One region of the Mesorhizobium sp. M0239 genome, then DNA from elsewhere that is predicted to be linked to it. Evidence: riboswitches for the same ligand, from Rfam matches in the RefSeq annotation. Region 1 holds a riboswitch; each other region holds the start of a gene.
What was found. A riboswitch is a leader RNA that binds a small molecule or an ion and turns the genes downstream of it on or off. The one in region 1 is predicted to bind cobalamin.
Positions count from the first base shown of each region.

Region 2: it holds a riboswitch for cobalamin, as region 1 does, so the genes downstream of both, NKI99_RS25005 (DUF1636 family protein) here and NKI99_RS21200 (ABC transporter ATP-binding protein) in region 1, are expected to answer to the same signal.
Region 3: it holds a riboswitch for cobalamin, as region 1 does, so the genes downstream of both, NKI99_RS18465 (aromatic ring-hydroxylating oxygenase subunit alpha) here and NKI99_RS21200 (ABC transporter ATP-binding protein) in region 1, are expected to answer to the same signal.
Region 4: it holds a riboswitch for cobalamin, as region 1 does, so the genes downstream of both, bluB (5,6-dimethylbenzimidazole synthase) here and NKI99_RS21200 (ABC transporter ATP-binding protein) in region 1, are expected to answer to the same signal.

Region 1 covers NZ_JAMYSG010000020.1:38,232-46,088, reverse strand. The annotation lists gene NKI99_RS21220 (MFS transporter) at 1-677, shown strand, start outside; gene NKI99_RS21215 (D-arabinono-1,4-lactone oxidase) at 691-1,968, shown strand; gene NKI99_RS21210 (DSD1 family PLP-dependent enzyme) at 1,968-3,107, shown strand; gene NKI99_RS21205 (AraC family transcriptional regulator) at 3,112-3,945, opposite strand; cobalamin riboswitch at 4,241-4,447, shown strand; gene NKI99_RS21200 (ABC transporter ATP-binding protein) at 4,610-5,398, shown strand; gene NKI99_RS21195 (ABC transporter substrate-binding protein) at 5,444-6,391, shown strand; gene NKI99_RS21190 (FecCD family ABC transporter permease) at 6,527-7,513, shown strand; gene NKI99_RS21185 (metal ABC transporter permease) at 7,538-7,857, opposite strand, start outside.
Region 2 covers NZ_JAMYSG010000026.1:67,257-75,113, reverse strand. The annotation lists gene NKI99_RS25040 (NADH-quinone oxidoreductase subunit D) at 1-538, opposite strand, end outside; gene NKI99_RS25035 (NADH-quinone oxidoreductase subunit C) at 539-1,141, opposite strand; gene NKI99_RS25030 (NuoB/complex I 20 kDa subunit family protein) at 1,146-1,727, opposite strand; gene NKI99_RS25025 (NADH-quinone oxidoreductase subunit A) at 1,718-2,083, opposite strand; gene NKI99_RS25020 (winged helix-turn-helix domain-containing protein) at 2,415-3,623, shown strand; gene NKI99_RS25015 (DUF6348 family protein) at 3,675-4,352, shown strand; gene NKI99_RS25010 (hypothetical protein) at 4,382-4,678, shown strand; cobalamin riboswitch at 4,724-4,927, shown strand; gene NKI99_RS25005 (DUF1636 family protein) at 4,966-5,394, shown strand; gene cobW (cobalamin biosynthesis protein CobW) at 5,397-6,449, shown strand; gene NKI99_RS24995 (cobaltochelatase subunit CobN) at 6,468-7,857, shown strand, end outside.
Region 3 covers NZ_JAMYSG010000016.1:126,420-134,276, forward strand. The annotation lists gene bglA (beta-galactosidase BglA) at 1-770, shown strand, start outside; gene NKI99_RS18445 (ABC transporter ATP-binding protein) at 796-1,908, shown strand; gene NKI99_RS18450 (DUF680 domain-containing protein) at 1,986-2,222, opposite strand; gene NKI99_RS18455 (DUF680 domain-containing protein) at 2,292-2,492, opposite strand; gene NKI99_RS18460 (DUF680 domain-containing protein) at 2,564-2,761, opposite strand; cobalamin riboswitch at 3,269-3,470, shown strand; gene NKI99_RS18465 (aromatic ring-hydroxylating oxygenase subunit alpha) at 3,585-4,832, shown strand; gene NKI99_RS18470 (FAD-binding oxidoreductase) at 4,858-5,958, shown strand; gene NKI99_RS18475 (PqqD family protein) at 6,088-6,519, shown strand; gene NKI99_RS18480 (serine kinase) at 6,569-7,618, shown strand; gene NKI99_RS18485 (glycosyltransferase family 2 protein) at 7,633-7,857, shown strand, end outside.
Region 4 covers NZ_JAMYSG010000001.1:312,953-320,809, reverse strand. The annotation lists gene NKI99_RS01530 (DUF2277 domain-containing protein) at 1-103, opposite strand, end outside; gene NKI99_RS01525 (exodeoxyribonuclease VII small subunit) at 215-466, opposite strand; gene NKI99_RS01520 (histone deacetylase family protein) at 470-1,396, opposite strand; cobalamin riboswitch at 1,518-1,697, shown strand; partial or broken gene bluB (5,6-dimethylbenzimidazole synthase) at 1,713-2,426, shown strand; gene NKI99_RS01510 (hypothetical protein) at 2,549-3,532, opposite strand; gene NKI99_RS01505 (TetR/AcrR family transcriptional regulator) at 3,823-4,431, opposite strand; gene NKI99_RS01500 (MFS transporter) at 4,553-5,776, shown strand; gene ribB (3,4-dihydroxy-2-butanone-4-phosphate synthase) at 5,814-6,914, opposite strand; gene aroC (chorismate synthase) at 7,026-7,857, opposite strand, start outside.

The sequences.
Region 1 (7,857 bases):
CAGGGTCGGCGGGCGGCTTCATCGTGCTTGCCGTCGTCTGCGTCGTGTCGCTGGCGGTCGCCTTCACTGTTCCCGGTGACTATGCCGACCTGCCCAAGGCGGAGAACCTGGCCAATGTGCTGACGGTTCCTTCACTCACCGCGCTGCTGTCGGTCTTCTGCTATTTCATGTTCTTCGGCGCGGTCTGGGCTTTTCTGGAGCCGCTTGGCGCGCAATACGGCATCGATGGCCGCACCGTCGGCCTGATCGTCTCGGCCAGCCTCGCCGTGCAGGTCCTGGGGGCGATGACGGCGACGGCGTTCGAGGCGCGCATCGATTATCGCCTTGCCATCGCGGCGATCGGCGTCGTCGCGCTTGTCAGTTCCCTGGTTCTTGCCAGTAGCCCCGGCCTGACGACGTTCTGGGTCGCTGCCCTGGCCATGGGCTTTATCCTGCTGTTCATCGTGCCCTACCAGATCCGTCTGGCGATTACCGCCGACGAGACACGCACCACCGTGCTGCTGGTGCCGGCAGCCCAACTTTTCGGCCTGGCGATCGGACCCATCGCGGCGTCGCTGCTCATTGATGGCAAGGATTTCCGGCCGGTGCCGGAATTCGCCGCCGCCAGTGCGGTGGCCAGCGTGGCGCTGCTCGGTCTGTTCGTCCTTGTGTCGCGTCGCCGTCGTGCGGTTGCCTGAGCGGGGAGGTGGGATGTCAAACATTTGGAGCAACTGGTCGGGCTTTGTAAGTGCCGAGCCCAAGCTGATCGCCAGCCCCGGCGATGCCGGTGAGCTCGGTGATCTCGTCCGGACCGCGCCTGGCCCGGTGCGCGTCGCCGGCGCCGGTCATTCCTTCACGCCGCTGGTGAAATCGCAGGGCACGATCCTGTCCCTGGAGAGACTGGAAGGGCTGGTCTCGCACGACGCTGAAAAACATCAGGCGCGGGTGCGGGCAGGGACCCGGCTCGGCGCGCTGATGGGCATCCTGCAAGGTATTGGCCAGGGCCTGCCCAACATGGGCGATATCGACCGCCAGGCGATCGGCGGCGCGCTGGGCACAGCCACGCACGGCTCGGGACCGACGCTCGGCGCCTATCACACGCAACTGGAGACGGTGCAGATCGTCGACGGGCTTGGCAAGCTCCGCGACTTCAAGCGGGCAGGGGATCAGGACATGATCCATGCCATCGGTGTCGCGCTCGGCGCTTTCGGCGTGCTCACCGAAGTGACGCTGAACAACATCGCGACCTACCGGTTGCGCCGCCGCAAATGGGTGCTGCCGATCACCGAGATGCTGCGCGATTTCGAGGCAATGATGGCCGCGCATCGCTCGGCCGAATTCTACTACATTCCGTTTTCCGGCTATGCGCAGTTCATCGCCAGCGATTTCAGCGACGCCGCACCCACCACACGGCCGCCGGAAGAGGACGAGGCGGGTTTGAGGACACTGCGCAGGCTGCGCACCTCACTTGCCTGGCTGCCATCGCTGCGTGGCCGTCTGATCCTGGGCGCCATCGCCAAATTGCCGGCCGAGGACTACGTGCAGGACTGGCTCAACGTCTATGCCAGCGACCGGCAGACCAAGTTCAACGAGATGGAATATCATTTGCCGTTCGAGGAAGGGCCGAAGGCGCTGGCCGAGATCATCGAGCTGACCGAGAAGCGTTTTCCCGAGGTCTATTTCCCGATGGAGGTGCGCTCGGTCGCGCCGGACCAGTTCTGGCTTTCGCCATTCTACAACAGGCTGACCTGCTCCATCGCCATCCACCATGATGCAGCGAACGATCCGTTGCCGTTCATGCGGGCGGCAGAGCCGATCTTCCGCAGATATGGCGGCCGGCCGCATTGGGGCAAGATGCACAGCCTGAAAGCGGCGGATCTGAAAAAGCTCTACCCGCGCTGGGACGATGCCATGGCGGTGCGCCGCGACGTCGATCCGCAAAACCGCTTCGTCTCGCCCTATATGGCCGGCCTGTTCGGCATCGAATGATGAGCACCTATTTTTCCACCCTGTCCGATGCGCTGAAGGAAGCCGGCATCTTCCAGCCCTGCCTGCTGCTCGATCGCGACCGGCTGGACGGCAACATTGCCCTGGTAAAGGAGAGACTGGATCCCGGCCTGGCCGTGCGGCTGGTCGACAAATCGCTCGCCTGCCTGCCGCTGCTTGCGCATATCGGCAAGGCGCTCGGCAGTGAGCGCTTCATGACCTTTCACCCGCCGATCAGCGAGGCGGTGCTGAAGGCGTTCCCGGATGCCGATCTGCTCTATGGCAAGCCGATGCCGATCGGTGCGGCAAGGGCTGCGCTGGTGAAGGGTAATGTTGACTGGTCGCGTGTCTGCTGGCTGATCGACAGCGAGGAGAGACTGGCGGAATATGGCGCCCTCGCTGGCGAACTCGGCATCGGCCTGCGCATCGCTTTCGAGATCGATGTCGGGCTGCATCGCGGCGGGTTCGCCAATCCTGAGGCCTTGTCGAAGGCGTTGAGCGCGTTGCCGGCCCGGCTGCATTGCGAAGGCGTCATGGCCTACGAGGCGCATGCGCCGCTCATTCCCGGCCTTTTCGGCGGACCGGCAAAGGCATTGGCCAAGGCGTCGGCGCAGGCGTCGGCGTTCGTCGCCTGTCTCGGCGCCGACCAGCGCCATATCCTGAACATCGGCGGCAGCAAGACCGCGCTGCTTCATCATGGCGGCATGGCCAACGAGGTTTCGATGGGCTCGGCCTTTGTGCTGCCCAGTGATTTCGATACGCCAGGCCTCGACGGCTTCCAGCCGGCGGCCTTCATCGCCACGCCGATCCTGAAAATGGTCGAGCCGATGCTGCCTGGCCCGCCGGCCGTCACCCGCCTGCTGCAGGCGCTCGGCCGCTTCCCGCGCAAGGGCTGCTATCTCTATGGCGGCAAGTGGATGGCCGAGCCCGTCTTCCCCGAAGGCATGAAGGCGAACGGGCTGCTCGGCCTGTCCTCCAACCAGCAATTCATGGGCTTGCCCGCCGACGCGACCGCAAAGCCCGGCGACTACGCGTTTCTAAGGCCGACGCAGAGCGAAGCCGTGCTGCAGCAGTTCGGGTCGATCGCTGTGTTTTCCGGCGGCGGGATAGTCGATCGCTGGCCGGCGCTGCCGATGGCCTGACCGACTACGCCTTCACCGGTATCCAGATCTCCAGCCCGCCATTGCCGCTGCGTGGGTCGAACTCAGGGCCGTAGCGTTCGAATTCCGGCGCATCCGATATCTCGTGGCCGGAAGCCGGCAGCCATTTGTTCCAGATCGTATTGACCGTGCGGCGGATGGTCGAGATGTGTTCGCGGTGGGCAAAGACCGCATATTTCTGCGCCGGCACCCGCACCCGGCTGAATTCCCTCGGCAGGTCGGAAAAATCAGACACTTCGACGCCGGCGATGTAGTCGAAATTGCCGGCATCGTCGCCGTTGACGCAGACGCCATAGGCGACGTCGCCGGCCTCGCCCGGAATGTTGCCGATATAGGGGCCGAAGCGCTGCCATTGCATCGGAATGGCGGCGCTGGTTTCGCAGCTGTAGCGTTCGCCGAGGCCGGCGATCAGGAACGGCCGGCTGGTCTCGAAACGCGGTGGTTCGAGATTGGTGAGGAAGGACTGGTCCATCAGGATCGGCTCCACGAGGTCGAGCTTGTCGAGTGTGCCTTGCGCGCGCACCAGTTCCGGCGTGGTGCCGAACTGATCGCGGAAGGCACGGGTGAACGCCTCATGCGAGTTGTAGCCGGCGTCGAGCGCGACGGAGAGAATGTCGGGCGCCCCGCCGGCCAGCTTGCGCGCCGCCTCGGTGAGCCGGCGTGAGCGCATGTAGCCCATCACCGAGCGGCCCGTGGCAGCGCCGAAAGCCCGCGTCACATGAAAACGCGACACGCCGCTGCTTTGCGCGACATCGTCAAGCGAGATCGCCTCCGGCAGATGACTTTCGACGAACCACAGCGCTTTCTCGGTCGGGTTCATTTTGCTCCTCGCATTGGCCAGATCATCCTGCCGTTTCCTGGCGCGGCCAGTTTGATCGAAATTGCGCATCCCGCGCAATCGAACCGATCCCGTCACAGTCGCACACCGATATGGCACAGCGGTCGAGCGCCCCTTGCCGCCGACGAGCCAAATTCGGCAGGCTTCGCTTGACAGCGCCAGGCGGCATCCTCTAAATGCGTAATGTTATTACATATCGAGAGCGTGAAATGCATGTTTCCCCTAGCCGGCCCACCACTCCGTCCGAGAAATCCATTGCGAAGCGATTGGGGGAAATCTACGCTGAAGCGGTGATGGTCCCCGAGTCGAAAGGCGAGGGGTGAAAAGGGAACACGGTGAGATCCCCAGGGGTCGAGGCCGTGGCTGCCCCCGCAACTGTAAGCGGCGAGCAAAATCCGTGAATGCCACTGGCCGGCAAGGCTGGGAAGGCAGGATGGCGCAACGACCCGCGAGCCAGGAGACCTGCCATCACTGAGTTGACCGGACGGGGTGTGCCGGGAGGAAACGCGAATCCCGGTCTTGTCGGCCGCTTCGCCAGCTTCGTTCCGTCGCCAGTTTTGGAAAGTGACGGAAAGTTGGACGGCTCTATCGATCATCGCATCATCGTGTGCACGCTTTGCCATCCCGGCAATCTGGCGGGCAGCCGATGACCGTAGCGCTTCTCGAAGCACATGACCTCTGCGCCATGGCCAATGGGCGGGATCTGGTCCAGGCGGTCAGCTTCTCGGTGGCCGCTGGCGATCGCCTAGCCATCATCGGTCCCAACGGCGCGGGCAAGACGACGCTGCTGCGCATGCTGTCGGGCATGCTGCGGCCGAGCTCCGGCGAGGTGAACCTCGGCGGGCGCCGGCTGGGCGGGATTTCCGCCGCCGAGCGGGCGCTGCATATCGCCGTTGTCGGCCAGACCGACCAGCCCGATCCGCGGCTGGCGGTGATCGACTATGTCGAGCTGGGCCGGGTCCCGCACGCTCGGCTACGGCGCAGGAGCGAGGAGCGTGACATTGTCGTCGATGCGCTGCGCCGGACCGGCCTGCTGCCGCTGCTTGGCCGCACCATCGGCTCGCTGTCGGGCGGCGAGCGCCAGCGCGCCCAACTGGCCCGCGCCATCGCCCAGCAGCCAAAGATCCTGTTCCTCGACGAGCCGACCAACCATCTCGACCCGCGCGCCCGCGGCGAACTGCTCGACCTCGTGGCAGGCTTCGAGATGACGGTGATCGCGGTGCTGCACGATCTGGCGCTGGTGGCACCGTTCGCCACCAGGGTGGCGGTGATGAACCATGCCCGTCTGCAAGCGCTCGCCGCACCGCGCGAAGCGCTGACCCAAAAGCTGATTCGCGAAATTTTCGGCATCGATGTGCTGCGTCTGCGCCATCCGACCGAAGACCGCGAACTGACGGTGTTCGATGTTCCGAACCGTGCCGCGCCGCCATCCTGATTGAAGCCGTCCCATATCGATCATCCCGTCCACAGGAGCAAACCCTTGAAACGCCTTGCTTTTTCGCTTGCCTTCTCGCTGCTGGCCTCGACAGCCCTGGCCTTCCCGGTAACTGTCGACAGCTGCGGCAAGCCGCTGACCTTCGATGCGCCGCCGAAGCGCGCCGTCATCCAGGATCTCAACATGGCCGAGATGGCTTTCGCGCTGAAACTGCAGCCGTCGATCGTCGGCCTGACCGGCATCACCGGATGGTACAAGGTGGGTCCTGAGTTCAAGGCCGAGCAGGGTTCGATCCCGGAACTGGCGCCGAAATATCCGACGCTCGAAAACCTCGTCGCGGTCGAGCCCGATTTTTTCTTCGCCGGCTGGTATTATGGCATGAAGCCGGGTGGTGAAGTGACGCCCGACACGCTTGCTCCGCACGGCATCAAGACGCTGGTGCTGACGGAAAGCTGCGTCCATCTCGACAAGAGCCGCCCCGCCGCCTCGATGGACCTACTCTATGGCGACGTCGAGAAACTGGGCAAGATCTTCGGCAAGGAGGCCGAAGCTGAGAAGCTTGTCTCCGGCTGGAAGACGCGGCTCGCCGAGATCACCGCCAAGGTCGGCGACGCCAAGGGAACGCGGGTCTTCCTCTATGATTCCGGCGAGGACAAGCCGTTCACCGCAGGCAAATTCGCCATCCCCAGCGCCATGATATCAGCCGCCGGCGGCGACAACATCATGGCCGACATGGACACCAGCTGGGGCAATACGGACTGGGAAACGGTGGCGTCGCGCAATCCGCAATTCCTCATCCTGCTCGATTACCAGGATGGCGGTGGCTACAGGAAACTGCTCGATTTCCTGAAGGCGCATCCGGCGATGAAGGAGACGGACGCGGTCAAGAACGAGCGCTTCGTCGCCCTGCGCTATGCCGAACTGACGCCGGGCCCGGCCAACATCGAAGCGATCGACAAGATCGCCAAGGCCATGCATCCGGAAGCGTTTTGATGCCTGTGGCCCAAAAGTGCGCAGCGGTTTTGGGGCAACGACATGCATGAACAAAAGATGCTGGAAGTGCGTCGCACGCGTCCTGACAGACACAACGCATTTCCAGGCTTGCGCCATCCGGCATTTGCACTGGCCATGCTGGTGGGAGCGGCGGCGATTGCCGCTCTCGCTCTGCTGTCGATTGCCTATGGTTCGACACTGATCCCGTTGACCGATGTTGTTGCCGCGCTTGGCCGTGCAGTCGGCTTCAGCGGGCGCGACGTGGCAGGACCGGTCGGCAAGATCGTCGTCGACCTGCGGCTGCCGCGCACGATCCTGGCCATCTGCGTCGGCGCCGGCCTCGGCGTCGTCGGTGCGCTGCTGCAGACGGTGACCCGCAACGACCTCGCCGATCCGTTCCTGTTCGGCCTGTCGTCGGGCGCCGCCGCGGGTGCGGTTTCCGTTATCACCGTCTTCGGCGACAGTTTCGGCATCTGGACATTGCCGGTCGCGGCCTTCACCGGCGGCATATTGGCTGCCGGCGTCGTGCTGCTGCTGGTTGCGCGGGTGAGGGGGCAAGGCCCGGAGCGGCTGATCCTTGCCGGCCTTGCCGTGTCCTTCATGTTCACCGCCTTGACCAACTATCTTGTCTTTGCCGGCGATCAGCGCGCCGCCCACTCCGTGCTGTTCTGGACCATGGGCGGCCTTGGCCTGGCGCGCTGGGACAACATCTGGCTCGGCGCACTGGGTGCGGGGACCATTCTGGCTTACGCGCTGTGGAACCACCGCCGGCTCGATGCTTTCCTGGCCGGTGAAAATGCCGCCGAAAGCCTTGGCGTGCCGGTGGCGCGCATGCGCCGGATGACCTTTCTCGTCGCCGCCTTCTCGACGGCTATCCTTGTCTCGGTCGCTGGCGTCATCGGCTTCGTCGGGCTGATGATTCCGCATCTGTCACGGCCGCTGGCGGGCCCCCTGCATCTGCGCCTGGTCGCCAGCTGTGCCGTGTTTGGCGCGGTGCTTTTGCTGGCCAGCGACCTTCTGGCCCGAACGCTGCTGCCGCCGCAGGAACTGCCGATCGGCATCATCACCAGCTCGGTCGGCGCGTTCTTCGTCGTCACCATGCTGATCCGCAACCGGCTTTGAGTGCGGCCTGGGTCAGGGCCGCGATTACTCTCCCGAAATGCCCAGTTGCACCCGTTGCTTTGGGCGCTTCGACTGGAACAGGGCAAGCAAAAAAACGCCGGCCTGAACGACGACGATCGTCGGGCCGGTGGCTGCGTCGATGTGATAGCTGAGGATCGTTCCCACGACGCTCGACCCGATGGCGGCCGCGGCAGCAATGGCGAGCATGCGCTCAAAGCTCTTCGTCAAAAGAAAGCCGATCGCTCCCGGCGCGATCAGCATGGCGATGACAAGGATGATCCCGACAGCCTTCAGCGAGGCCACGATGGTCAACGCGAGCAGCGTCAACAGCCCGAAATGCAGCA
Region 2 (7,857 bases), on a different contig from region 1:
ACGGGTCGATCCACTTGCCGATGTCCTCGACCAGATTCTGCGGCAGGTCCTGATGGACGCCGCCGGGACGGAAATAGGCGGCATGCATGCGCGAACCGGAGGCGCGCTCATAGAACACCATCAGCTTTTCGCGCTCGACGAAGCCCCACAGCGGCGGCGTCAGCGCGCCGACGTCCATAGCCTGCGTCGTCACATTGAGGATGTGCGACATGATGCGGCCGATTTCGCAATAGAGCACGCGGATCAGCTGCCCGCGCTTCGGCACTTCGATGCCGAGCAGGCGCTCGGCGGCGAGCGCGAAGGCGTGCTCTTGGTTCATCGGCGCGCAATAGTCGAGCCGATCGAGATAAGGGATCGCCTGCAAATAGGTTTTGGCTTCGATCAGCTTTTCGGTACCGCGATGCAAGAGCCCGATATGCGGATCGACGCGATCGACGACTTCGCCGTCCAGCTCCAGCACAAGGCGCAAAACGCCGTGCGCCGCAGGGTGTTGCGGGCCGAAATTGATGTTGAAGTTGCGGACCGAGGTTTCAGCCATTTACTGCTTTGCCTTCTCGTCACCCGGCAGCACGTAATCCGTACCTTCCCACGGGGACAAAAAATCGAAATTGCGGAATTCCTGCTTGAGCTCGACCGGCTCATAGATGACGCGCTTGGCCTCGTCGTCGTACCGCACCTCGACGAATCCGGTCAGCGGGAAATCCTTGCGTAGCGGATGGCCTTCGAAACCGTAGTCGGTCAGCAGGCGACGCAGATCGGGATGGCCCGAAAACAGCACGCCGTAGAGATCGTAGGTCTCGCGCTCGAACCAGTCGGCGCCGGGGAACACGCCGGTGATCGACGGCACCATGGTTTCCTCGTCGGCCTGCACCTTGACGCGGATGCGCACATTCTGCTTCGGCGACAACAGATGATAGACGACGTCGAAGCGCTTGGCCCGCGACGGATAGTCGGCGCCGCAGACGTCGATGATCGAGATGAACTGGCAGCGCGCATCGTCGCGCAGGAAGGTCATCACCTCGACCAGATCGCGCGGCTCGACGTGAACGGTAAGCTCGCCATAGGCAAGCACCCCGTCACTGAAGCGGCCAGGCAGCTTCTCGCCGAGATAGGTCGACAGTTCGCTCAGGGATGCGGTCATGGATTTACCGTTCGATCGTGCCGGTGCGGCGGATTTTCTTCTGCAGCAGAAGAATGCCGTACAGCAACGCTTCGGCGCTCGGCGGACAGCCGGGCACATAGATGTCGACCGGCACGATGCGGTCGCAGCCGCGCACCACCGAATAGGAATAATGGTAGTAGCCGCCGCCATTGGCGCAGGAGCCCATCGAGATGACGTAGCGCGGTTCCGGCATCTGGTCGTAGACCTTGCGCAGCGCCGGCGCCATCTTGTTGGTCAGCGTGCCGGCGACGATCATGATGTCGGACTGGCGCGGGGACGCACGCGGCGCGACGCCGAACCGCTCCGAATCATAGCGTGGCATCGAGGTGTGGATCATCTCGACCGCGCAGCAAGCGAGGCCGAACGTCATGAACATCAGCGACCCGCTGCGCGCCCAGGTGATGAGCGCCTCGGTCGAAGTGACCAAAAAGCCCTTGTCGGCCAACTCATTGTTGATCTCGAGGAAGAAGGGATCGTCCTCCCCCACCGGCCTGCCGGTGTTGGGATCGATAATACCCTTGGGCTTCGGCGCGACGAGGGTGCCTGAACTGTCGTTCAATCCCATTCCAGCGCTCCTTTTTTCCATTCATAGGCAAAGCCGATGGTCAGCACCGCCAAAAACACCATCATCGACCAGAAACCGAGCATGCCGATCTTCGAAAACGACACCGCCCACGGAAACAGGAAGGCCACTTCCAGGTCGAAGATGATGAACAGGATCGACACCAGGTAGAAACGGATGTCGAACTTCATGCGCGCGTCGTCGAACGAGTTGAAACCGCACTCGTAGGCGGAAAGCTTTTCGGGATCGGGATTGCGATAGGCCACCAGGAAGGGTGCGGCCAGCAACGCCAGGCCGACAACCAGCGCCACGCCTATGAACAGGACGATGGGCAGGTATGAGCTCAAGAGTGCGTTCATGCTCGGCTTTCCGTTGGCGCCAATCCACTTTGATTACAGCACCGGACCCTAATGCGGAAGCGTGACAGTTTAACCGCTGAACCGTTTTAAGGGCCTATGCTGCAACGCGGCGAGGGTTAGCGCAGCACTTCCAGCGAAGCAAGTCAAACCTTGTTCAAAACACCGACCTGGACGGCATATCGCGGCAAACTGGTCCGATCCGCTCCTGTTTGATTTCCTTCGCTTTTTACTCCACTTTTCTCTCCTGACATGGATGCCGCCAAAACCCTGCTAGCATGGGTTGGAATCAGCCATTCGACCCTCGGTCAAAACACTTCAAAGTGATGCCTGCATGAAGGAAAAGATCTCGCTCCCCACGGCCCGTCGCATCGCGCTTGCCGCCCAGGGGTTTCTCGATCCCCGCCCGACCGGCACGCCTGACCGCCGACATTTTGCCCGCACCCTCTCCCGCACCGGCCTGCTGCAGATCGATTCCGTCAGCGCGGTGGTGCGCGCTCATTATATGCCGCTCTATTCGCGCCTTGGCCCCTACCCGTTCTCGCTGCTCGACAACGCGGCCGTGACGCGCAAGCGCACGGTTTTCGAATACTGGGGGCACGAGGCCTCCTTCCTGCCGGTCGAGACATACCCGCTGATGCGCTGGCGCATGCAGCGCGCCGAGCGCGGCGACGAAATGTATCTGGGCCTCGCCAAATGGGGCCGCGAGCACGCCGCCTACATCGAAGAGATCTACCGCCAGGTCGCCGAGCGCGGCCCGATCGCCGCTTCCGCGCTCGAAGGCCAGAAAGGCTCGGGCGGCTGGTGGGGCTGGAGCCATGCCAAGCACGCCTTCGAATGGCTGTTCTGGGCCGGGCGCATCACCACGGCGCACCGCCGCGGTTTCGAGCGCTTCTATGACCTGCCCGAACGCGTGCTGCCGCAGGCGATCCTCGATCTGCCGGTACCGGCAGCCGAGGACGCGCACCGCGAATTGCTGCGCATTTCTGCCCGCGCCCACGGCGTGGCGACTTCAGGCGACCTGCGCGACTATTTCCGCCTGTCGCCGGCCGACATGAAGGGCCGGCTGGAGGAACTGGTTGAAACGGGCGAGCTGCTGCCGGTGCGTGTCGAAGGTTGGGACAAGCCGGCCTATCTTCATAAAGACGCCCGCCTGCCGCGCAAAGTCGAGGCCCGCGCCCTGCTGGCGCCGTTCGATCCGGTCGTCTTCGAGCGGTCGCGCACCGAGCGGCTGTTCGATTTCCACTACCGCATCGAGATCTACACGCCGGCCGACAAGCGGCAATATGGCTATTATGTCCTGCCGTTCCTGCTCGGCGACAGGATCGTGGCACGCGTCGACCTCAAGGCCGACCGTCCGGCCAGCATACTGCGCGTCCATGCGGCCTATGCGGAGCCCGGTGCACCGCCTGAAACCGCTGCAGAGCTGTTCGAGGAATTGAAGCAGATGCAGGGCTGGCTCGGACTCGAACGCATCGAAGTGACGCCTGCCGGGGATTTGGGTCCGGCGCTGCTGAGCGTGATCAGCGACGGGCGCTCTTGACATCAGCCGTCGGCTGCAGCCGTTTGAGGGAGTTTTGTCGGCCTAGGTTCAATGATGGCATCGCAAGAGGTTCTCGACCTGATCCACGAAGCGTTGATTGCGCATGGGATCAGCGCCATCCGTGGACAGAACGATGTCTGGATTGGACTGGAAGACCTGCGCTTTGAAGCCCAAGTTTTCGACAAGGAGCCGTCAGGCTCGGGTCGCAGGCTTGTTCTCGAAATCTACGTCTTCTCACCGTTGCTAGGCACTCAGCCGGTCATCGAATCTTTTGTTGGACTGGGCGACACGCGTGAACAGGCGATTTTCCAAGCATTCGGAAAATTCCTGATCGGTGTATTTCATGTGCTGATCGAGGGCCTTGCGGAGCATGTTTGCGAGAACATGCAAGCCGAGATTGCATTCTGGCAACGGAATGATGCTGGCTGGAAGATCTACGGTGGACCTGTGATCACACAGGCTGCAGTGGAATGCACTCTCAACCGGACATATCCAGCGTTTTATGCCCGCTTGGAAAAACTGTTCACGGCTAAGGTTCGCCCTGGCAGTCATTTCATCCGGATATTCCTGGCGAGCTATGGCGGAGCACTGGTCGGCAACGAAATTCTCCTGGACAACGAAACTTGGCCGGAAGGTCAAGAGCTCCTCGTTGATCAGGACTGGCACCACGGCGACGGGTACCAGGCGCTGCGTCAGGTCATCCTTGCGTTGCCGGGAGATAACAATTGAGCCAACGTACACAGGCTAGCGGATAAACAATGGATATCAAAGCCAGGCTGACCCAAGAGGTGCAGGAGTGCCTCGATAGGATTTCGTCCTTTTCATGGGACGTACATGCGCAGGCAATCCGAAAACGCTACCCTAGACCTGCTGGAGACACATTTGGCTTCAAAGTTGATGGCATTTACTTCGATGTGGGTGACAGCGCCGGATGGCTGGACCGGCAAGATGGAGATATCCTTCTGACGGCTTTCGTTACAGCTTTTCCTGATCCCAACAACGAAGATGGCATTCGCGAAGAGCGGTCAGTGGTAGTGAAGCGTCCCCGCCCCTGATTTCAGATTGCCCCTGCGTTGCGTTGACACCGCTGCCCGCAAAAGCCTAAATCCGGTTCAGATGGTCTCTTGCCCGCAACGGCAAGAGCTAAGAGGGAATGCGGTGCGGGGCAAAATCCCAAATCCGCGGCTGTCCCCGCAACTGTAAGCGAAGAGCCAAGGCCGAAAGCCACTGGGGAGTTCCCGGGAAGGCGGCTACCAAGGCGATGACCCGCGAGCCAGGAGACCTGCCGTCTGCGACTTTAGAATCCGATCGCCCGGCGGGTTTCCGGGCAAGGAGCCCGATCTTGGACCACGACAGCAGTTTTTCGGCTGGCACAGCGGATATTTCGTCCGGCCATGATGATGCCTTGGCCGGCGTCACCATCATCGTCTGCGCCTCCTGCCGCGATGAGACCGGCGCCGACGCTCATCCCCGCGCCGGCGAATTGCTGGCGGACGACACGCGCCGCGCCGCATCCGGCGACGACATCCGCATCCGCAGCGTCGAATGCCTCGGCAATTGCAAGCGCCGCCTCAGCGCCGCCATCCTGCGCGACGGGTGCTGGAGCTATGTCTTCGGCGACCTGACCACGACCAGCGGCGCCGACCTCGTGACAGGCGCCAAGCTCTTCGCCACCTCGAAGGACGGCCTGATTCCATGGCGCGGCCGCCCCGATAGCCTGAAGCGTGGCCTCGTTGCCCGCATCCCTCCCTTAGACCTGCTGAAGGATTGACCATGACTGCCCCAGATTCGCCTGCGAACCTCTCCCGCGTTCCCTGCACCGTCGTCACCGGCTTCCTCGGCGCCGGCAAGACGACGCTGGTCCGCCATCTCCTGGAAAACGCCGGCGGCAAGCGCATTGCCATCATTGTCAACGAATTCGGCGACATCGGCATCGATGGCGAGATCCTCAAGGGCTGCGGCATAGACACCTGCCCGGAGGAAAACATCGTCGAACTGGCCAATGGCTGCATCTGCTGCACCGTCGCCGACGATTTCGTCCCGGCGCTCGACAAGATCCTCGCGCTGACGCCGAGGGTCGACCACATCCTGATCGAGACTTCGGGCCTGGCGCTGCCCAAGCCGCTGGTCCAGGCGTTTCAATGGCCGAGCGTAAAGAGCCGCGTCACAGTCGACGGCGTCATCGCCGTGGTCGACGGGCCGGCATTGGCCGAAGGCCGCGTCGCCAACGACATGGATGCTTTGCAGGCGCAGCGCGCCGGGGACGAGACGCTCGACCATGACGATCCGGTGGAAGAAGTGTTCGAGGATCAGATCGCCTGCGCCGACCTGATCATCCTGTCGAAAAGCGACCTGATGGACGCCGCCGGCACCGCCCGCGCCAACGCCATCATTGGCGAACACTCCGCCCGCGCCGTGAAGATCGTGCCGACGTCGCATGGCAAGGTCGATCCCTCCGTGCTGCTCGGGCTCGGTCTCGCCGTCGAGGACGACATCGAAAACCGCAAGTCCCACCATGACGGCGCATTCGACCACGAACATGACGACTTCGACACGTTCATTGTCGACATTGCCTCGATCGCCAATCCCGATGAACTGGCAAAGCGTGTCGCCACAGTCGCCGAAGAAGAAAACGTGCTGCGTGTAAAAGGCTTCGTCGAGGTCGGTGGCAAGCCGATGCGGCTCTTGCTGCAGGCCGTCGGGCCGCGCGTCAATCATTACTATGACCGCGCCTGGACCGCGCAGGACGACCGCCGCTCGCGTCTCGTCGTCATCGGCCTGAAGGGGCTGAACCGCCCGGCGATCGAGCGTATACTCGCCGGCTGATCTCGGACACGGGTTGCGATGCACATCCTCACCACGACATCCGCCTCGCTCGACGACCTCGCCGAGCCGGTCGATCTGCGGCAGACGCCGGCGGATATCGTGGCCCTGTCCTTCACCGACAGCGACCTCGCCGGACTGGCGGCAGCCTGGAAGGCCGATGCCGGCCGCCTGCCCTCGATGCGGCTGGCTGCCCTGCGTGACCTGCGCCATCCCATGTCCGTCGACCTCTGGGTCGACAGCGTCACCCGCCACGCCAAGGTCATCCTCGTGCGCCTCCTCGGCGGCTACGACTGGTGGCGCTACGGCTGCGACCAGCTTGCCTCGACCGCTCGCGCACACGGCATAAAGCTGGCGCTGCTGCCCGGCGAATGCCGCGACGAGGATCTGCGCCTGATCGAAGCCTCGACGCTGCCGCGCCAGGAGCTCGATGGCCTGCTCGACTATTTCCGCGAGGGCGGCCCGGCGAATATGAGCGCGCTGGTGCGGAGGCTGGCGCGACTGGCTGGATCGGATGCGGACGTAGCAGAGCCGGTTCCAGTGCCGAAAGCCGGGTTTTATGAGCCAGGACTTGGGGTCGTTGGTGATCCTTCACACCCCCCTCTGTCCTGCCGGACATCTCCCCCGCAAGGGGGGAGATCGGACTTCATCAAAGCCGGCTCTTTTCCCGTTTCATTAGAAGCTGACGCGTCCGCAACCTCGACAATTGGCGAAATCTCCAATGACAGCGCAATCTCCCCCCTTGCGGGGGAGATGTCCGGCAGGACAGAGGGGGGTGTGAAGGAACTCGACGCTGACAACGTCAACGCTCCTATCATCCCCATCCTGTTCTATCGCTCGATGCTATTGGCCGCCGATGTCGCGCCCATCGATGCGCTTTTCGAAGCGCTCCGCCAGCGCGGCATCAAGCCGGTTCCCATCTTCGTCTCCAGCCTCAAGGACCCCGCATCCCTGGCCTTCGTGGAAACAGCACTCGCCTCGCTGAAACCCGCCGCCATCATCACCGCGACCGCTTTCGCGTCCGGCGCCGAACCCGGCAATGAGACCCTGTTCGACCGCGCCGGCATGCCGGTCTTCCAGGTCATCGTCGCCACCACCCGCCACGATGTCTGGGAGACCAACCAGCGCGGCCTGGCGCCCGCCGACCTTGCCATGCATGTCGTGCTGCCCGAACTCGACGGCCGCATCCTGGCCGGCGCCATTTCCTTTAAGGGTGAGAGCGAGACCGATCCAGCACTTGGCCACCGCGCCTTTGCCAACCGGCCGGAACCGGATCGTGTGGCGCAAGTGGCTGACCGCGTCGCGGCCTTTATCAAGTTGCAAGAGACGCCCCGCGCCGAGCGCAAGCTAGCCATCCTGATCCCGGATTATCCCAGTGCCCCCGGCCGCACCGGCTACGCCGTGGGTTTGG
Region 3 (7,857 bases), on a different contig from region 1:
CCGGCGGCAAGCGCGTGCATATGTGCTACTCCTTCGATTTCCTGGCGCCGGAAAAGATCAGCGCGGGCAAGGTTCGCTCGGTGCTGGAATCCTTCGGCAAGGTCGCCAGCGACGGCTGGTCGTGCTGGGCCTTTTCCAACCATGACGTGATGCGCCCGGCCTCGCGCTGGGCGGCCAATGAGGCCGACCCGACAGCCTATCTCAAGGTCATCTCGGCGCTGCTGATGTCCCTGCGCGGTTCGGTCTGCATCTATCAGGGCGAGGAGCTTGGGCTCGGTGAAGCAGAGCTGCGATTCGAGGATTTGCAGGATCCCTATGGCATCCGCTTCTGGCCGGAATTCAAGGGCCGCGACGGCTGCCGCACACCGATGGTGTGGGATGGCGGCGCCAAGAATGGCGGCTTCTCCCCAGCAAAGCCCTGGCTGCCGGTGCCGGCCAAGCATCTAGCGCAAGCGGTCAATGTCCAACAGGGCGACGAGGCTTCGCTGCTTGAGCACTACCGACGCTTTCTCACCTTCCGGCGTGCCCATCCGGCGCTCGCCAAGGGCGACATCAATTTCATCGAAAGTGAGGGAGATACCGTCGCCTTCACGCGCCGCGCAGGCAACGAGCAGATCGTCTGCGTCTTCAATCTGGGAGCCGGGCCGGCCAAGGTTGACCTTGGCGGCCGATCGCTGCAACCTCTGCCCGGGCACGGATTTTCGGGGCAGGCGAACAGCGGTTCCATCGAGCTTGGCGGCTACGGCGCCTGGTTCGGGCGTCTCGACTGAATTTCCAATCACTGGAGGAAACCAAATGGCCGATGTCACGCTAAGACAAGTGAAGAAGTCCTACGGCAATCTGAACATTCTCCACGGCATCGACCTCGATATTAAGTCGGGCGAGTTCATCGTCTTCGTCGGCCCGTCGGGCTGCGGCAAGTCGACATTGCTGAGATCGATCGCCGGGCTCGAGGAAATCACCTCCGGCGAGCTTAGAATAGCCGGCGAAGTGGTGAACGACGTGCCGCCGTCGAAGCGCGGCATCGCCATGGTGTTCCAGTCCTACGCGCTCTACCCGCACATGACCGTCTACGACAACATGGCGTTCTCGATGAAGATCGGCAAAGAGAACAAGGCCGAGATCGACCGCCGTGTGCGTCAGGCCGCCGAGATCCTGCAATTGACCAAATATCTCGACCGCCTGCCCAAGGCGATGTCAGGCGGCCAGCGCCAGCGCGTCGCCATCGGCCGCGCCATCGTGCGCAATCCGAAGGTGTTCCTGTTCGACGAGCCGCTTTCGAACCTCGACGCCGCGCTGCGCGTCGCCACCCGCATCGAAATCGCCAAGCTCAAGGAATCGATGCCCAACACGACCATGATCTACGTCACCCACGATCAGGTCGAGGCGATGACGCTGGCCGACCGCATCGTGGTGCTCAAGGACGGCCATATCGAGCAGGTCGGCACGCCGATGGATCTCTACAAGAAGCCCGGCAATCTGTTCGTTGCCCAGTTCATTGGCTCGCCGGCCATGAACATCCTGCCCGCGACCATCGACAAGTCAGGCAATCCGACCGTCGTCAGCCATGTCGGCGGACGCAAGGCAACCGTGCCGATCGCAACGCCGGCTTCGGCGAAGGGTGCTGCGGTGAGCTTTGGCGTGCGGCCGGAGGACCTGATCATCGCCAGCGGCGCGGACTATCTGTTCGAGGGGACGGTCGACTATGTCGAGCAGCTCGGCGAGGTGCAGCTGGTCTATGTCGACATCGGTCGCGCCGACCTGCCGCTGGTGACCAAGCTGCCCGGCAATGTCGAGGTCAAGCGTGGTTCGACGTTGCGGCTGAGCGCCAATGGCGAGGACCTGCATATCTTCGACGCTGACGGACGGTCGTTTGCCCTTCATGAGGCTGAAGCGAAGGCGGCCTGAGGCAGGACCGCGTCTTGGACGCAAAAAGAGCGGCGGGCTAGGCCCGCCGCTCTTTTGTTGAAGATCAGCTTCGGCTGTTAACGGCCGAAGAGATTCCGGTCGCTGCCCTGAGGGGCGGACTTCTCCACGTCGCCCGACGAATTGAGCAGCTTCTCGACGAGGCCACCGCTGTTGCGGACCGAGCTCGTATGCGCGCTGTCAACCGAAGTAACCGCAGGCTGATTGGCGCCATTGGAGCCAAAGTTGTCGCTGCCGGCGAACGCGCTGCCGGTGATGGCCAGAACGGCGGCGGCAGCAATAAGGATCTTGTTCATTTTAATCTCCTGAATTCTGGATTTCGCCAGGACGGCAGACACAGCTGCCGTCGCTTGCGAAATTGGCTGTTAGCGACCGAAGAGGTTACGGTCGCTGCCCTGAGCGGGCGTCTGGGCAGCCGGTTCCGAGGTCTTGGTGGAAGCCGTGTACGACTGGTCCACTGCGGCGGCAGGCTGGTTAGAGCCGTTCGAACCGTAGTTGTCGCTGCCGGCGAAAGCGCTGCCGGAGATGGCCAGAACGGCGGCGGCGGCAATGAAGATCTTGTTCATCTTAAATACTCCTGAATGTCTGAATTTCGCCAGGGCGGCGGGCGAGCCCGCCGTCGACTGGGAATCGGCTGTTAGTTGTTGCCGAAGAGGTTGCGGTCAGCACCCTGGGCAGGCGCCTGAGCAGCCGGTTCCGACTTCTTGGTCGAAGCGGTGTACGAGCTGTCGACAGCAGTGGCTGCCGCGGCGTTCGAACCGTAGTGGTCGCTACCAGCGAAGGCGCTGCCGGAAATGGCCAAAAGGGCTGCGGCAGTGAGAATGATCTTTTTCATTTTTGTACTCCAGTATCGTCTTTTTCCGTCCGTCTAGCGGCGTGTCTTGGAAATGAAATCGCGTCGTTCGGACAGCTCCGATGTGGGAGGGCAACCCCGCCTTTTCCAATCACGAAGTTGTTCCGTGTGGACCATGAATCCACACCTTGAAATTGTGCCAAGGGAATCTACGGGTATATTTTTCTTCTTTATATCAGCATGTTAGATGTAACCACTGGATGGATCACCGACTGTTTCAGAGGCCCAGCGTTCACACCGTCCTGCACGCACCGTCAACAGAAACGAACCGTTCGGTTCGATTTTAGATCGAGCTAATAGTCACTTTTCGAAACCGTTAACCTTTTTTGACCCCGCCAAGGGATCCGATTCGGGGATATCGCTGCCGGCAAAATGGCCATCCGGGAGGTGGATTTCAGCCCGCGACGGTCTGCGGGAACGTTCGCATGCCGTGTCGCGCCGCATGGATACGATGTCGTTTTCATGCCGACGGCGCGCCCCCGATCGTGGTTAGATCATACCATCTCAGGTGCCGCTTCGTGACGACGAGGCGGAGAATTGGGAAGCCGGTCAGAATCCGGCGCTGCCCCCGCAACGGTGGTGGAGTTCAAGTCGCAACGGGAGACCACTGGGCAACTGCCTGGGAAGGTGTCGCGATGGTCCGCAAGGACAACTCCAGAGCCCGGAAACCAGCCCGAGATTGTTAGACTCGACTGATCGCGGTGGGCGGTCAAGAGGTGGATAGCGCATGTCGGCACCTAGCCGGCCTGCGTTTCAATCCTTCCTCCATCACCACCAGTTCAGTCCTTAGAAACGAGGACAGGACATGGATACCCGCAACGAGATGCTGAGGCTCCTGAAGGGGCGCCGGCAAGGCTTTTCGCTGGAGCAGCCCTTCTACACCGATCCGGACTACTTCAAGCTCGACATGGAGCTGATCTGGTATCGCGACTGGCTGTTCATCGGCCATGATTGCGAACTGCCGAAGCCGGGCAGCTACATCACCGTGCAGATCGGCGACTATCCGGTGGTCCTTGTCCGCGACCAGCACGGCAAGATCAACGCCTTCCACAATTCCTGCCGCCATCGCGGCAGCCGTGTATGCAACACGGAGAAGGGCACGGCGGCAAAGCTCGTCTGCCCCTATCACCAGTGGACCTATGAGCTGGACGGCCGCCTGCTGTTTGCCCGCCAGATGGCCGACGGTTTCGACAAGAGTGATTTCAGCCTGAAGCCGGTCGCCTGCGAGAGCGTCGGCGGCTACATCTTCATCTGCCTGGCCAAGGAACCGGCGGATTTCGCGCCGATGCGGGCGATGATCGAACCCTATCTTTTGCCGCACCGGTTGCGTGAAGCAAAGATCGCCTTCGAGAGCACGATCGTCGAGAAGGGCAACTGGAAGCTGGTCTGGGAAAACAACCGCGAGTGCTATCACTGCGCCGCCAATCACCCGGAGCTGTGCAAGACCTTCCCCGAGGCTCCGACCGTGACCGGCGTCAACGGCGCCGACAGCGACCCTGAAATGGTCGCGCACTGGGCTAGATGCGAGGCATCAGGCCTGCCGAGCAAATTCCGCATCGATCCGGCAGGGCAGTACCGCGCCACCCGCGCGCCTCTGCTGCGCGATGCCGTCAGCTACACTATGACGGGAAAACGAGCGGTCCAGAAGAACCTGTCCGACAGCGTTTCAACCGACCGCATCGGCTCCTTGCTGCTCTATCACTATCCGACGACCTGGAACCATATCCTCGGCGACCACGCCGTCACCTTCCGCGTGCTGCCGATCAGTGCCACGGAAACCGCGGTGACGACGAAATGGCTCGTCCACAAGGATGCGGTCGAAGGGGTCGACTACGACCTCGCTGAGCTCACCCATGTCTGGACCGAGACCAACGACCAGGACCGCCGCATCGTCGAGGAAAACGCCTTCGGCATCCTGTCGCCGGCCTATGAACCAGGCCCCTATTCGGAGCTGCATGAGGGCGGCGTGATCCAGTTCGTCGAATGGTACGCGTCGTTCATCGGGCCGCGCCTCGCAGAAGGCGACCGGCCAGCCTTGCGCAGCGTCGCCTAGCCCAGGGGACAAGAGGATGAATGCGATGACGGACCTTGGCCTCTATCGCCATCTCGACCAGATGACGCCCTGGAACGACAGGCTGCAGGTGCTGGAAGTGATCGGCGTCAGTGACGAAGCGCCTGACGTGAAGACCTTCACCTTCCGCTCCGACAACCAGACCTGGTTCCGCTACAAGCCGGGCCAATTCGTGACTCTGGAACTGCCGACATCGGACGGGCCGCTGATGCGCACCTATACGCTGTCCTCCTCGCCATCGCGGCCGTTCTCGATCGCGGTGACGGTGAAGGCGCAGGCGGGCAGCACCGGTACGCGCTGGATGTTCGACCATCTGACGCCGGGCTCGCACGTCAAGGCCTATGGGCCGACCGGCGACTTCTCGCTGCACAGCCACCCGGCGGCCAAATATCTGTTCATTTCGGCCGGCTCCGGCGTGACGCCGATGATGTCGATGCTGCGCTGGTTGAACGACTGCGCGCCATGGACAGATGTCGGCTTCGTCAACTGTGCGCGCCGCCCGGAAGAGATCATTTTCCGCAAGGAACTTGAGCTGCTCGGCAGCCGCATGCCCGGCCTGTCGCTCGGCTTCATGATCGAGGAGCGGTCGAGCCGCGAGGGCTGGTTCGGCCATATGGGCCGCATCGACGCGATCCGGCTGCCATTGCTGGCGCCCGATTTCCGTGAGCGCGAGATCTTCTGCTGCGGCCCCGATCCCTTCATGCGCGCCGTGCGCGGCATGCTGGACGCCGCCGGCTTCGACATGGCGAAATACCATCAGGAAAGCTTTGCGGCGCCTACCGTGGAGGAGATCCCGGCGCCGTTCTCGCCGCCGGCGGAAGACGGCGCCGCTGCTGCTGTCGAGGCCGTGACACCAATCCGGTTCTCGCTTTCCGATGTCGATGCCGAATGCGTCGCCGGCCAGACCGTGCTGCAGACGGCACGCGCCTCTGGGGTGCGGATTCCCGCCGCCTGCGAGTTCGGCCTGTGCGGCACCTGCAAGGTGAGGAAGGTCGCGGGCGATGTCGAGATGAGCCACAATGGCGGCATCCTCGATCACGAAATCGAGGACGGCTTTATCCTCGCCTGTTGCTCGAAGCCGCTTTCTGCGCTTGAAATCGAAGCGTGATCGGCTGCGCTCGCCCCGAGCCTGCGCCATCTTGCCAAAAACCCTGCAAATGGTTAGACGCCTGCAACGGTGGGGTTGACCGTAAGGCCCGAAGATCATCTCCGCGGCCTGCTCGGCGGGGGAGCAAACATGCGACAATCCGGCATCTATGCCATTGCCAGCAAGGATATCGTCTTTGAATCCTTCGACGGCGAAGCCGTCGTTCTTGACCTGACCACGGGCAAATATTTCGGCTTCTCTGATTCAGGCAGCAGACTTTGGGATGCACTGTCGTCCGGCGTGCCTGCCTCCGAACTTGTCGGCGCCGCGACCGGAATTGGCGCCCTCGATGCCGCCGCGATTGACGGCTTTGTTTCACAATTGCTCGAATTCGGTTTGCTGGCGGCCGTAACCGATGGCGTGGCAAGACCGGTTCCAAGCGAATTGCTGGCTCAGCTCGCCGCTGCCAGAGAGCCCCTCAAGGTCGACATCCATGACGATCTCGCCGATCTCATTGTCGTCGATCCCATCCACGAGGTCGAGGAGCCCCTCGGCTGGCCCGCGGTGAAGCAAGCCAACTGAAGCGCCCATCAGGTTCTCGTTGCCGGACAGCTCCGGAACAGGCAAACCCATGCCGAACATCACTCTCGAAAACTTGGTTGACTACGCACGTCATGTCCTGGCGCAAGCAGAGAGCAGCGCCGCGCATTATCCACTGACCCGCAAGGCGAGCTTGCCGCATCTGGATCTGACCGCGCATGTCAGCGCCGGCGCGTTGGCGGCTGCCGTCGCTCATGGCTTTGTCACTGCTCCGGGCAACCGAACGCCTGCCGACATCTGCCGCGTCTTCGTCGCGCATCCCGGCATAGACGGCATCGCGGCACCGGCCAGGTGGGGCCAGGGAGCCTTCACGCAGCATGGCTTCGCCACCCAACTGGCGGAAGCCGGTTTGCGTGGCAACCATTTCCACGACCTGGATTTCTGGCAGTTCTATGATCCGCAACGTCGCGTTGGCGTGCAATTGATGGCTTCGGCCGACGCCTTTCCGCCGTGGGAGCCGGGAGCGCCGCTGCGGGCTTTCCTGCATTGGGAATATGGGGCGCGCGGCATGCGCCTTGCCCATGCCGGCACGCTCGGCGCCAATGGCAAGGGCGTCCTGCTGGCCGGCGCGGGCGGCGCCGGGAAATCCGGAACCGTCGCCGCCGGCCTCCTCAACGGACTGGACAGCGTCGGCGACGACTATGTGCTGGTCGACCTTGCCAACGGCGTGACTGTCCGCCCACTGTTTTCAACACTCAAGCAGGATCCCCAAGGGTTCGCGCGGCTTGGGCTGAAGCATCGGCTGCCGGCGCATGGTCCGCTCAACTGGCAAGGCAAGCATGCTTTTCACATTGATGACATCGCGCCCCGACCGGTGCCCGAAACTCTGGACATCGTCGCGCTGTTGGCGCCACATATCGACGGTGGCGGGGCAAGTTCGATCGTGCCGGTGTCGCGCAGGGATGCCATGATCGCCTTGGCGCCGTCGGGCATAGCGCAGATGCCGGGCGAGCGGGAGAGCGGCTTTCGCTTCTTCAGCGACCTGACCCGCCTGCTGCCGTGCTATCGTCTGTCGCTGGGGACGCAGCCCCAGGAGATAGCCGGCACGATTGCGGACTTTCTCGCGCGGGGCGATTCGTGAAACTGAGCGTGATAATGCCCGTCTACAACCGTGAACGCTATGTCGTTTCGGCATTGCGCTCGCTGGTGCGGCAGCGGGACGCCGCCGATCTCGACATCATCGTCATCGACGACGGCTCGACCGACGGCTCTGCTGAGGCCGTGCGCTCGATGATGCGCGAAAACCCCTGTATCCGACTGTTCCAGCAATCCAACATGGGCGTGGCCAGGGCGCGCAACGCCGGGCTGCGGCAACTGCCG
Region 4 (7,857 bases), on a different contig from region 1:
TGGTTCCGCTCAGCTTGCGGACGAACTGAAGAGCCGCGTCGCGCACCTCGTCATTGGTTGCCGGCGGATCAAAATTGAACAGGGTCTTGATGTTTCTGCACATCGCTTCCGTATCTCCTCTTGTCCTTGAGCTGTTTCAATCGGAACGAGTTATATCCTCGATCATGATCATGTCCAAAAACCGGTGAGGCGAGGCCATCGTTCGGACCGAGCCTCAATCCGCGTCGAGTGGCTCCGTTCCAACCGGCTTGCCGTCGCGCGACAGCCTGATCTTCTCGACCTTGTCCTCGGCGGCCTTCAGCAGCCGGTCGCAATGCGCCTTCAGCCCCTCACCACGCTCATAGATCTTGATCGACTGGTCGAGCGGCACGTCGCCACGCTCCAGATCATCGACGATCTTCTCCAGCGCATCGAGTGCCTGCTCGAAGCTCATCGCCTTGACGTCTTCGTTGGTCTCATCGGCCATCATTCATCCTTTCATCAGTCGCCCGACATGGGCGGCGACCGAAAATGCCAATCCCTGCAGATCGTAGCCGCCCTCGAGCAGGCTGACGAGCCGGTTGCCGCTGTGGCGTGCCGCGCGCTGCATCAGCTGGCCGGTCGCCCAGTCGAAATCATCCTCGGTCAGATTGATCTCGGCCAGCGGATCGCGGTGGTGCGCGTCGAACCCCGCCGAAATGATGATCAGGTCGGGCGCGAAATTGTCGAGCGCGGGCAGGACGCGCGACAGGAAGGCATCGCGAAACACTTCGCTGCCGGTCTGCGGCGCCAGCGGTGCGTTGACGATGTTGCCGGCGCCCGTTTCGGTCTTCGCTCCGGTGCCGGGATAAAGCGGCATCTGGTGTGTCGAGCAATAGAGCACCGACGGATCGTCCCAGAAAATATCCTGCGTGCCATTGCCGTGATGCACGTCCCAGTCGACGACGGCAACGCGCTCGACACCGTGTTTCTTCTGCGCATAACGCGCCGCGATCGCCGCCGTGTTGAACAGGCAAAAGCCCATCGCCGTGGTCTTTTCGGCATGATGGCCGGGCGGCCGGGCGGCGACGAAGACGTTGTCGGCGCGGCCCGAAAAGACATCATCGACGGCGGCGTTGGCGGCGCCGATCGCGGTGATCGCCGCTTGCCAGCTCTTCGGGCTGGCAGTGGTGTCGGCATCGATGCGGGCAATCCCCTCGTCGGGGATGGCGGCGCGCACGCGGGCGACGAAATCGGCGGGATGCGCGTAGAGGATGGTGGCCTCGTCGCCTTCCGGCGCCTGAATACGATCGAGCCCGGCAAAGGCTTCGTCGTCGAGCACGCGCTCGATGGCGCGTAAGCGGTCGGGCCGCTCGGGATGTCCGGGCGGCGTGAGATGCTCGAGGAAGATCGGATGGGTGTAGAGACGGGTGGTCATCGTCCTAATCTAGTGACCCGGATCGACAAAGGCCATGCACGGGCGGCCGATGACTGGGGAAAATCGCGACTGCGTCCATTCGCGTCGCCGCAGGCATTGGCCCCGCGGGCGCTTCGGCGTAAGGTCCCTGGTACTGCCTGGTGCCCGCCGCAAGCGGGAGAATCGGGAACACGGTTGAATTCCGTGGCGTGCCCAACGCTGTGAGGGGGACCGCGCCGGTAAATGCCACTGTCGATGACGGGAAGGCACCGGACGCGGGTTGATCCCGAGCCAGAAGACCGGCCTGGCAGGCATTGTCATCCGCGTGGTCAGGCGGATGGCATCAGAGCGACGTGCGTCTACTTGGACGCACAAAGTACGCTCTGTCAGTTTTGAATCTGCAATCGCAAGGGGACAAGCGATGCCGGAACACATGACCGCTGCCATTGACGATGGATTTGACCAGAATGCGCGCGATGCGGTCTACCGCGCCATGTTCACGCGGCGTGACGTGCGCAGCCATTTCCTGCCCACCGCGATCGATGACGACGTGCTGGCACGGCTGCTGCTTGCCGCCCATCACGCGCCATCGGTCGGCTTCATGCAGCCATGGAATTTCATTGTCATTCGCGATGTCAAACGACGGGCGGAGGTGCGCGACCTGTTCCTGGCCGCGCGAGAACAGGAACTGCCGGCGATCGAGGCGGAAAAACAGGCGCTGTACCGCAAGCTCAAGCTGGAAGGCATCTGCGAGAGCGCGCTCAACATCTGCATCACCTGCGACCGGCAGCGCTCGAAGGGTTCGCCGCTGGGACGCTGGCACAATCCGGAGATGGATCTCTACAGCACCGTCTGCGCGGTGCAGAATTTCTGGCTGGCCGCGCGTGCCGAGGGCGTTGGCGTCGGCTGGGTGAGCATCATCGAGGCTGAGGCGCTGAAGCGGCTGTTGGCCATTCCGGACCACGTAACGCCGATCGCCTATCTCTGCGTCGGCCGTGTTTCCGAGTTCGCTCCCAAACCGGACCTTGAAACGCATGGCTGGGGACGGCGGCTGCCGCTGCCGGAGCTGATCATGAGCGAGACCTTTTCCGGGCAAGGCGAGACACAGCTCAAATCCACCGTGGCGCGCCTCAACACCGTTTCTGCCTCACCAGACATCACCCGCCCAGCGGATCAGGGTGTGGCGCCGGCCGTACCCCAGCGCGAACCGCCGAAGGAGGCCAGCGCCTTGTCCTTGAGCTCTCTGAACTTCGACGACGCCTCGGCCAGCCGGGCGTCCCAGGCGGGATCCGGCACCTGGCCCGCAATGGTCTTGAAATAGACCTGCATCAAGCAGGCGATGGCGAAGGGTTCAATGAACGCCGCCTTGAATGCCCAGGCGAAGACGATGGCGAGCACAAAAGCCCAGCCGGCGAGCTGACCAGGCATCAGGAACAGAATTGCGCCAGCAGGCGCCAGCATCATCAGAAAGATGATGAATGACACGCCCCACATGATGACCGCCAGCCAGACGGCGTTCTTGACCATGACCTTGCCGTTCTGGGCATACAGCACGACGCCTTGGCGCGCCGTCTCGAACGGCGAGGCTGAATTGATGCGGATGTTGTAGCCGAGGATGATCTCGTCCACATAGGTCAGCGACAGGCGGATCACGGTGTTGATGAAGGAGACCAGGCCGCTCAGGCCCGGTATCGGCAGGAAGGCGGCGATACCGCCGAGCAGGCTGGTGATGGCGCGGATGGCACCCTTGACGAGTTGGTCGACGACGAAAAGGGTGTTGGCCTCGGCAAAACGCTGGGTCACGATATCCCTGGCGTAGGCGATCTGGTCCTGACCGCCGGGAATGTCGCGGCCGTCGATCAGATGAACCATGACGGCGATGTGGCCGGCCTTGACGATGTAGAGGATGTATTCGCGGATCCAGTAGACCGCGATCGAGACGATGCCAAACCCGACCACGCCGCCCCACAGGGCAAAGGACATGGGCCCGTCGGGATCGGTGGAGATATGGCCGACGCCATAGCCGACCGAGGCACCGGTGCCGGTCGCCATGATGTAGGCCAGTGTGATGCCGAAATAGACGATCATGCGAAAGACGATGAACGGCCAGGTCCGCATCATGATGGACACCGACCGGCCGATCTCGAAATCCCACATGTGCCCCGAATCTCCGCCTCAGAGATGGTGGAAGAGGATGGGCTCAACCCGGCGATTGTCAATTGCCGGCCCTTGACGCCGAAGGGCAACGAATTCGGGCTGACGGTTTTCTTTCGGAGCCTTTCGCCGGCGCGCGGCTGACGGAGCATCAAACGAAAAACCCGCCTGTGCGGCGGGTCACTGGCGCAAATCAGCACCATGGACGAATATATACCTTAGCTGAGGTCACCGAGTCAAGAAAAAATTCCTATCGGGAACAGCTGCCGGGCACGAAAGCTCCGGTGGGAACTTCAATTCGACTGCGGGTCCGGCTTCTTGAGCAGGCCTTCGAGCAGTTGCTTGAACGCCGTCACCACCTTCTTCGACGTCGCTTCGGGGTCGCTCGAATTGGCGATCCGTTGCGCTGCCTGGCTGCTCGCTCCGTTGATCAATCGCGAGGCCGTCTCGGGGTCGAGGCTGGAGACAACGACCCCCTCCTCCTGCAGCGCGGTCAGATGGTCGGTCATTGAAGCGATGCACGCACTGCAATTCGGCCATTGCGCTGGATCCCCCAGCACGGCCGGGCCATCCCGGAACATGATGCGCTGGATTTCCGGCTCCAGCGCCATCTCGATATAGGTCGAGCATTCGTCGACGAAATGTTGCCAACGGGTCGGCGCTCTCGACGCGACCTCATTGATGCGCGCCGCCATCTCGCCGTCAATCTGGGCTATGACCGCCTGCAACAGCCCCTTCTTGTCGCCGAAATGATGATAGAGCGCACCGCGCGTCAGCCCGGCCGAAGCGGTGAAATCATCCATCGAGGCTTCCGCATAGCCTGTTGTGCCGAAGGCATGACGGGCCGCCGCAATAAGCTTTGCGCGCGTCTCGGCGATCATCTCCTTGCGGGGTTTGTGCATGTGTCCTGGACCTATTCACATACGCTTCGTATGCTAATTGACATACGCGGCGTATGCTCTATCTAATAATCATACGCTCCGTATGTAATTGTCCAATCGTCCTTTGTCGAGGAACCAACCGATGCAAAATCCCTATGCGGAAATCTTTCGTGCCCCCGGCGCCAAGGGCTTTGCGGCCGCCGGCTTCCTCGCGCGCCTGCCGATCGCCATGGCGCCCATCGGCATCGTGGCGATGCTGTCGCAGGCGCGCGGCGAATACTGGCTGGCTGGAGCCGTCTCGGCGACATACGCGCTGGCCAACGCCTTCGTCGCGCCGCAAATATCGAGACTGGTGGACCGCCTGGGCCAGACACGAATCGCCGTGCCCACCACTATCATCGCGGTGCTGGCTTTCGCCGTCCTCATAGCGGCGGCCAACCAGGACTGGCCGGTGTGGACGCTGTTCGTGTCGGCACTCCTGGCCGCCGCCATGCCAAGCATACCTGCGATGGTGCGGGCGCGCTGGACAGAGATTTTCCGAGGACGACCGCAGATGAACACCGCATTCGCCTTCGAGTCCGTGGCCGATGAACTGGTCTATATCGCCGGGGCATCGTTATCGGTCGGCCTGAGTGCCGCCCTATTCCCGGAAGCCGGCGTTCTGGTGAGCACATTATTTCTCGCATTCGGATCAGCGGCCTTCATCCTGCAACGCTCGACCGAGCCCCAGGTGCGGCCGGTCGACCATAACTCAAGCGGCTCGGCGATCCGCCTGCGGCCGGTTCAGATCATCACGCTTGCCCTGATCTTCGTCGGCGCAACCTTCGCGACGACGGAAGTGACCACCGTGGCGATCACCAAGGAGCTTGGCCAACCCGGCGCCGCCAGCCTTGTCATCGGCGTTTATGCGCTGGGATCGTTCGTGCTCGGCATCATCGTCGGCGCGCTCAGCCTGAAGGCGCCGCTGCAACGCCAGCTCGCCATCGCAGTCGCCCTCGTCGCGCTCGGCACGCTGTTGCCGCTCGCCGCCGACACCGTGCCGCTGCTGGCGCTGACCGTGTTCATCAGCGGTGTGGCGATCTCGCCGACCTTCATCACGGCCTTCGGCCTGATCGAGCGGCATGTGCCGGAAGCGATGCTGACCGAAGGCATCACCTGGGTCATGACCGGCATCGGCATCGGCATGGCGCTGGGCTCGTTCGCGGCCGGCGCGGTGGTGGATGCGTTCGGTGCACCGAACGGGTTCTGGGTGTCGGTGGCTTCAGGCACGATCGCGCTGGCCACGGTGCTGCTTGGCCAACGCAGCCTTGCCACGACTGAGTGCGAGATGGACGTATGTGAAGCGGCCGCGATTGCCGCGGAATAATCAGATAGCGCCCGGTTTCGAGCCGGGCGCTAGCTGCCTAGAGGATCTCGGTCTTGGCGATGTGGATGCCAAAACCTTCGAGGCCGACATAGTGGCGTTCGCGCGAGGCGATCAGGTTGATCGAGGAGATGCCGAGATCCTTGAGGATCTGCGCGCCGAGCCCGATCTCGCGCCACTCGTTTTCGCGGCGGCGAGCCTCTTCGTGATCCTCGCGGTCGCCGCTGGCCGGCCGTTTGCGTTCCTGATGCGCAACGCCGACGGAGCCTTCTCTGAGATAGACGATGACGCCGCGCCTGCGCTCACCCATCGCCTTCATGATGGCGTCGAGCCGGTGGCTGGTGCCGAAGACATCGGTCACCACATCCTCGGAATGCAGACGCACCGGGACCTCCTCGCCGTCGCGGATGTCGCCGAAGACTATCGCGACGTGATGCATGGAGTCCCACGGCAGCGTGTAAGTGAAGACCTGTGCCTTGCCGCCGAGCGTGTCGATTTCCGAGCACGCGACGCGTTCGACCAGAGTTTCCTTGCGCTGCCGGTAGGCGATGAGGTCGGCGACCGAAACCTGCTTCAGCCCATGCTCCTCGGCGAAAGCCTGCACCTGAGGGCCGCGCTTGACGGTGCCGTCATCATTGACCAGCTCGGAAATGACGCCGACCGGCGGCAGGCCGGCGAGCTTGCACAGGTCGACCGCGGCTTCGGTATGGCCGGAGCGCATCAGCACGCCGCCTTCGCGCGCAATCAAAGGGAAGATGTGGCCGGGCCGGACGAAATCCGAGCCACCGACATTGCCGTTGGCAAGATTGCGAACGGTCAAAGTGCGATCTTCGGCCGAGATGCCCGTGGTGGTGCCATGCTTGAAATCGACGCTGACGGTGAAAGCCGTGGTGTGGGCGGAATCGTTGTCGGCGACCATCGGCGCAAGGTTAAGCCGCTTGGCTTCTTCGCGCGGCATCGGCGTGCAGACGATGCCGGACGTGTGGCGAACGATGAACGCCATTTTTTCGGGCGTGCAGTGGACGGCGGCGACGATCAGGTCGCCCTCGTTCTCGCGCCCGTCATCATCCATGACGACGACGATCTCGCCGCGTTCGAAAGCACGCAGGGCTTCGACGATTTTTTTCTGGTCGTAAGGCATGGGTACTCGCTTCGCTCGCAGGGGAATAAGGGAGTAGGGCAGTACGGGAGTAGGGAAAAGCAAAAAGATTTGGCCGGCCGGACTAAGAGCGCAACATATTGCCCTATTCCCCTATTCCCCTATTCCCCTCCCCGTCTGTCCCCGATGCCGCAGATAGTGGTCGGCGATCGCACAGGCAACCATTGCTTCGCCGATCGGCACGGCGCGGATGCCGACGCATGGATCGTGGCGGCCCTTGGTCATGATCTCGACGTCCTTGCCGTCCTTGTCGATCGACTTTCGCGGCGTCAGGATCGACGAGGTCGGCTTGACGGCGAAACGGGCGACGATCGCCTGGCCGGTCGAGATGCCGCCAAGGATGCCGCCGGCATTGTTGGACAGGAACACCGGCTTGCCGTCATTGCCGATGCGCATCTCGTCGGCATTCTGTTCACCGGTGATGCGGGCGGCCTCGAAGCCGTTGCCGATCTCGACGCCCTTGACCGCGTTGATCGACATCAAGCCGGAGGCGATGTCCTGATCGAGCTTGGCATAGATCGGCGCGCCGAGGCCTTGCGGAACGCCGTCGGCGACGATTTCGATCACCGCACCGACCGAGGAGCCCGCCTTGCGGATGCCGTCGAGATATCTGGTGAAGACAGGAACGGACGCCGGATCGGGGGTGAAGAACGGATTTTCGGCATCGCCGATGAAATTCCAGTTCCAGTTGGCGCGGTCGATGGATTTTTCGCCCATCGACACCAGCGCGCCGCGCACCACCACGCCGGGCACCACCTTGCGCGCCAACGCACCGGCCGCCACCCTGGCTGCCGTCTCGCGGGCCGAGGAGCGGCCGCCACCACGATAATCGCGCACGCCGTATTTGACGTCATAGGTGTAATCGGCATGGCCCGGCCGGTATTGGCGGGCGATCTCGCCATAATCCTTTGAACGCTGGTCGACA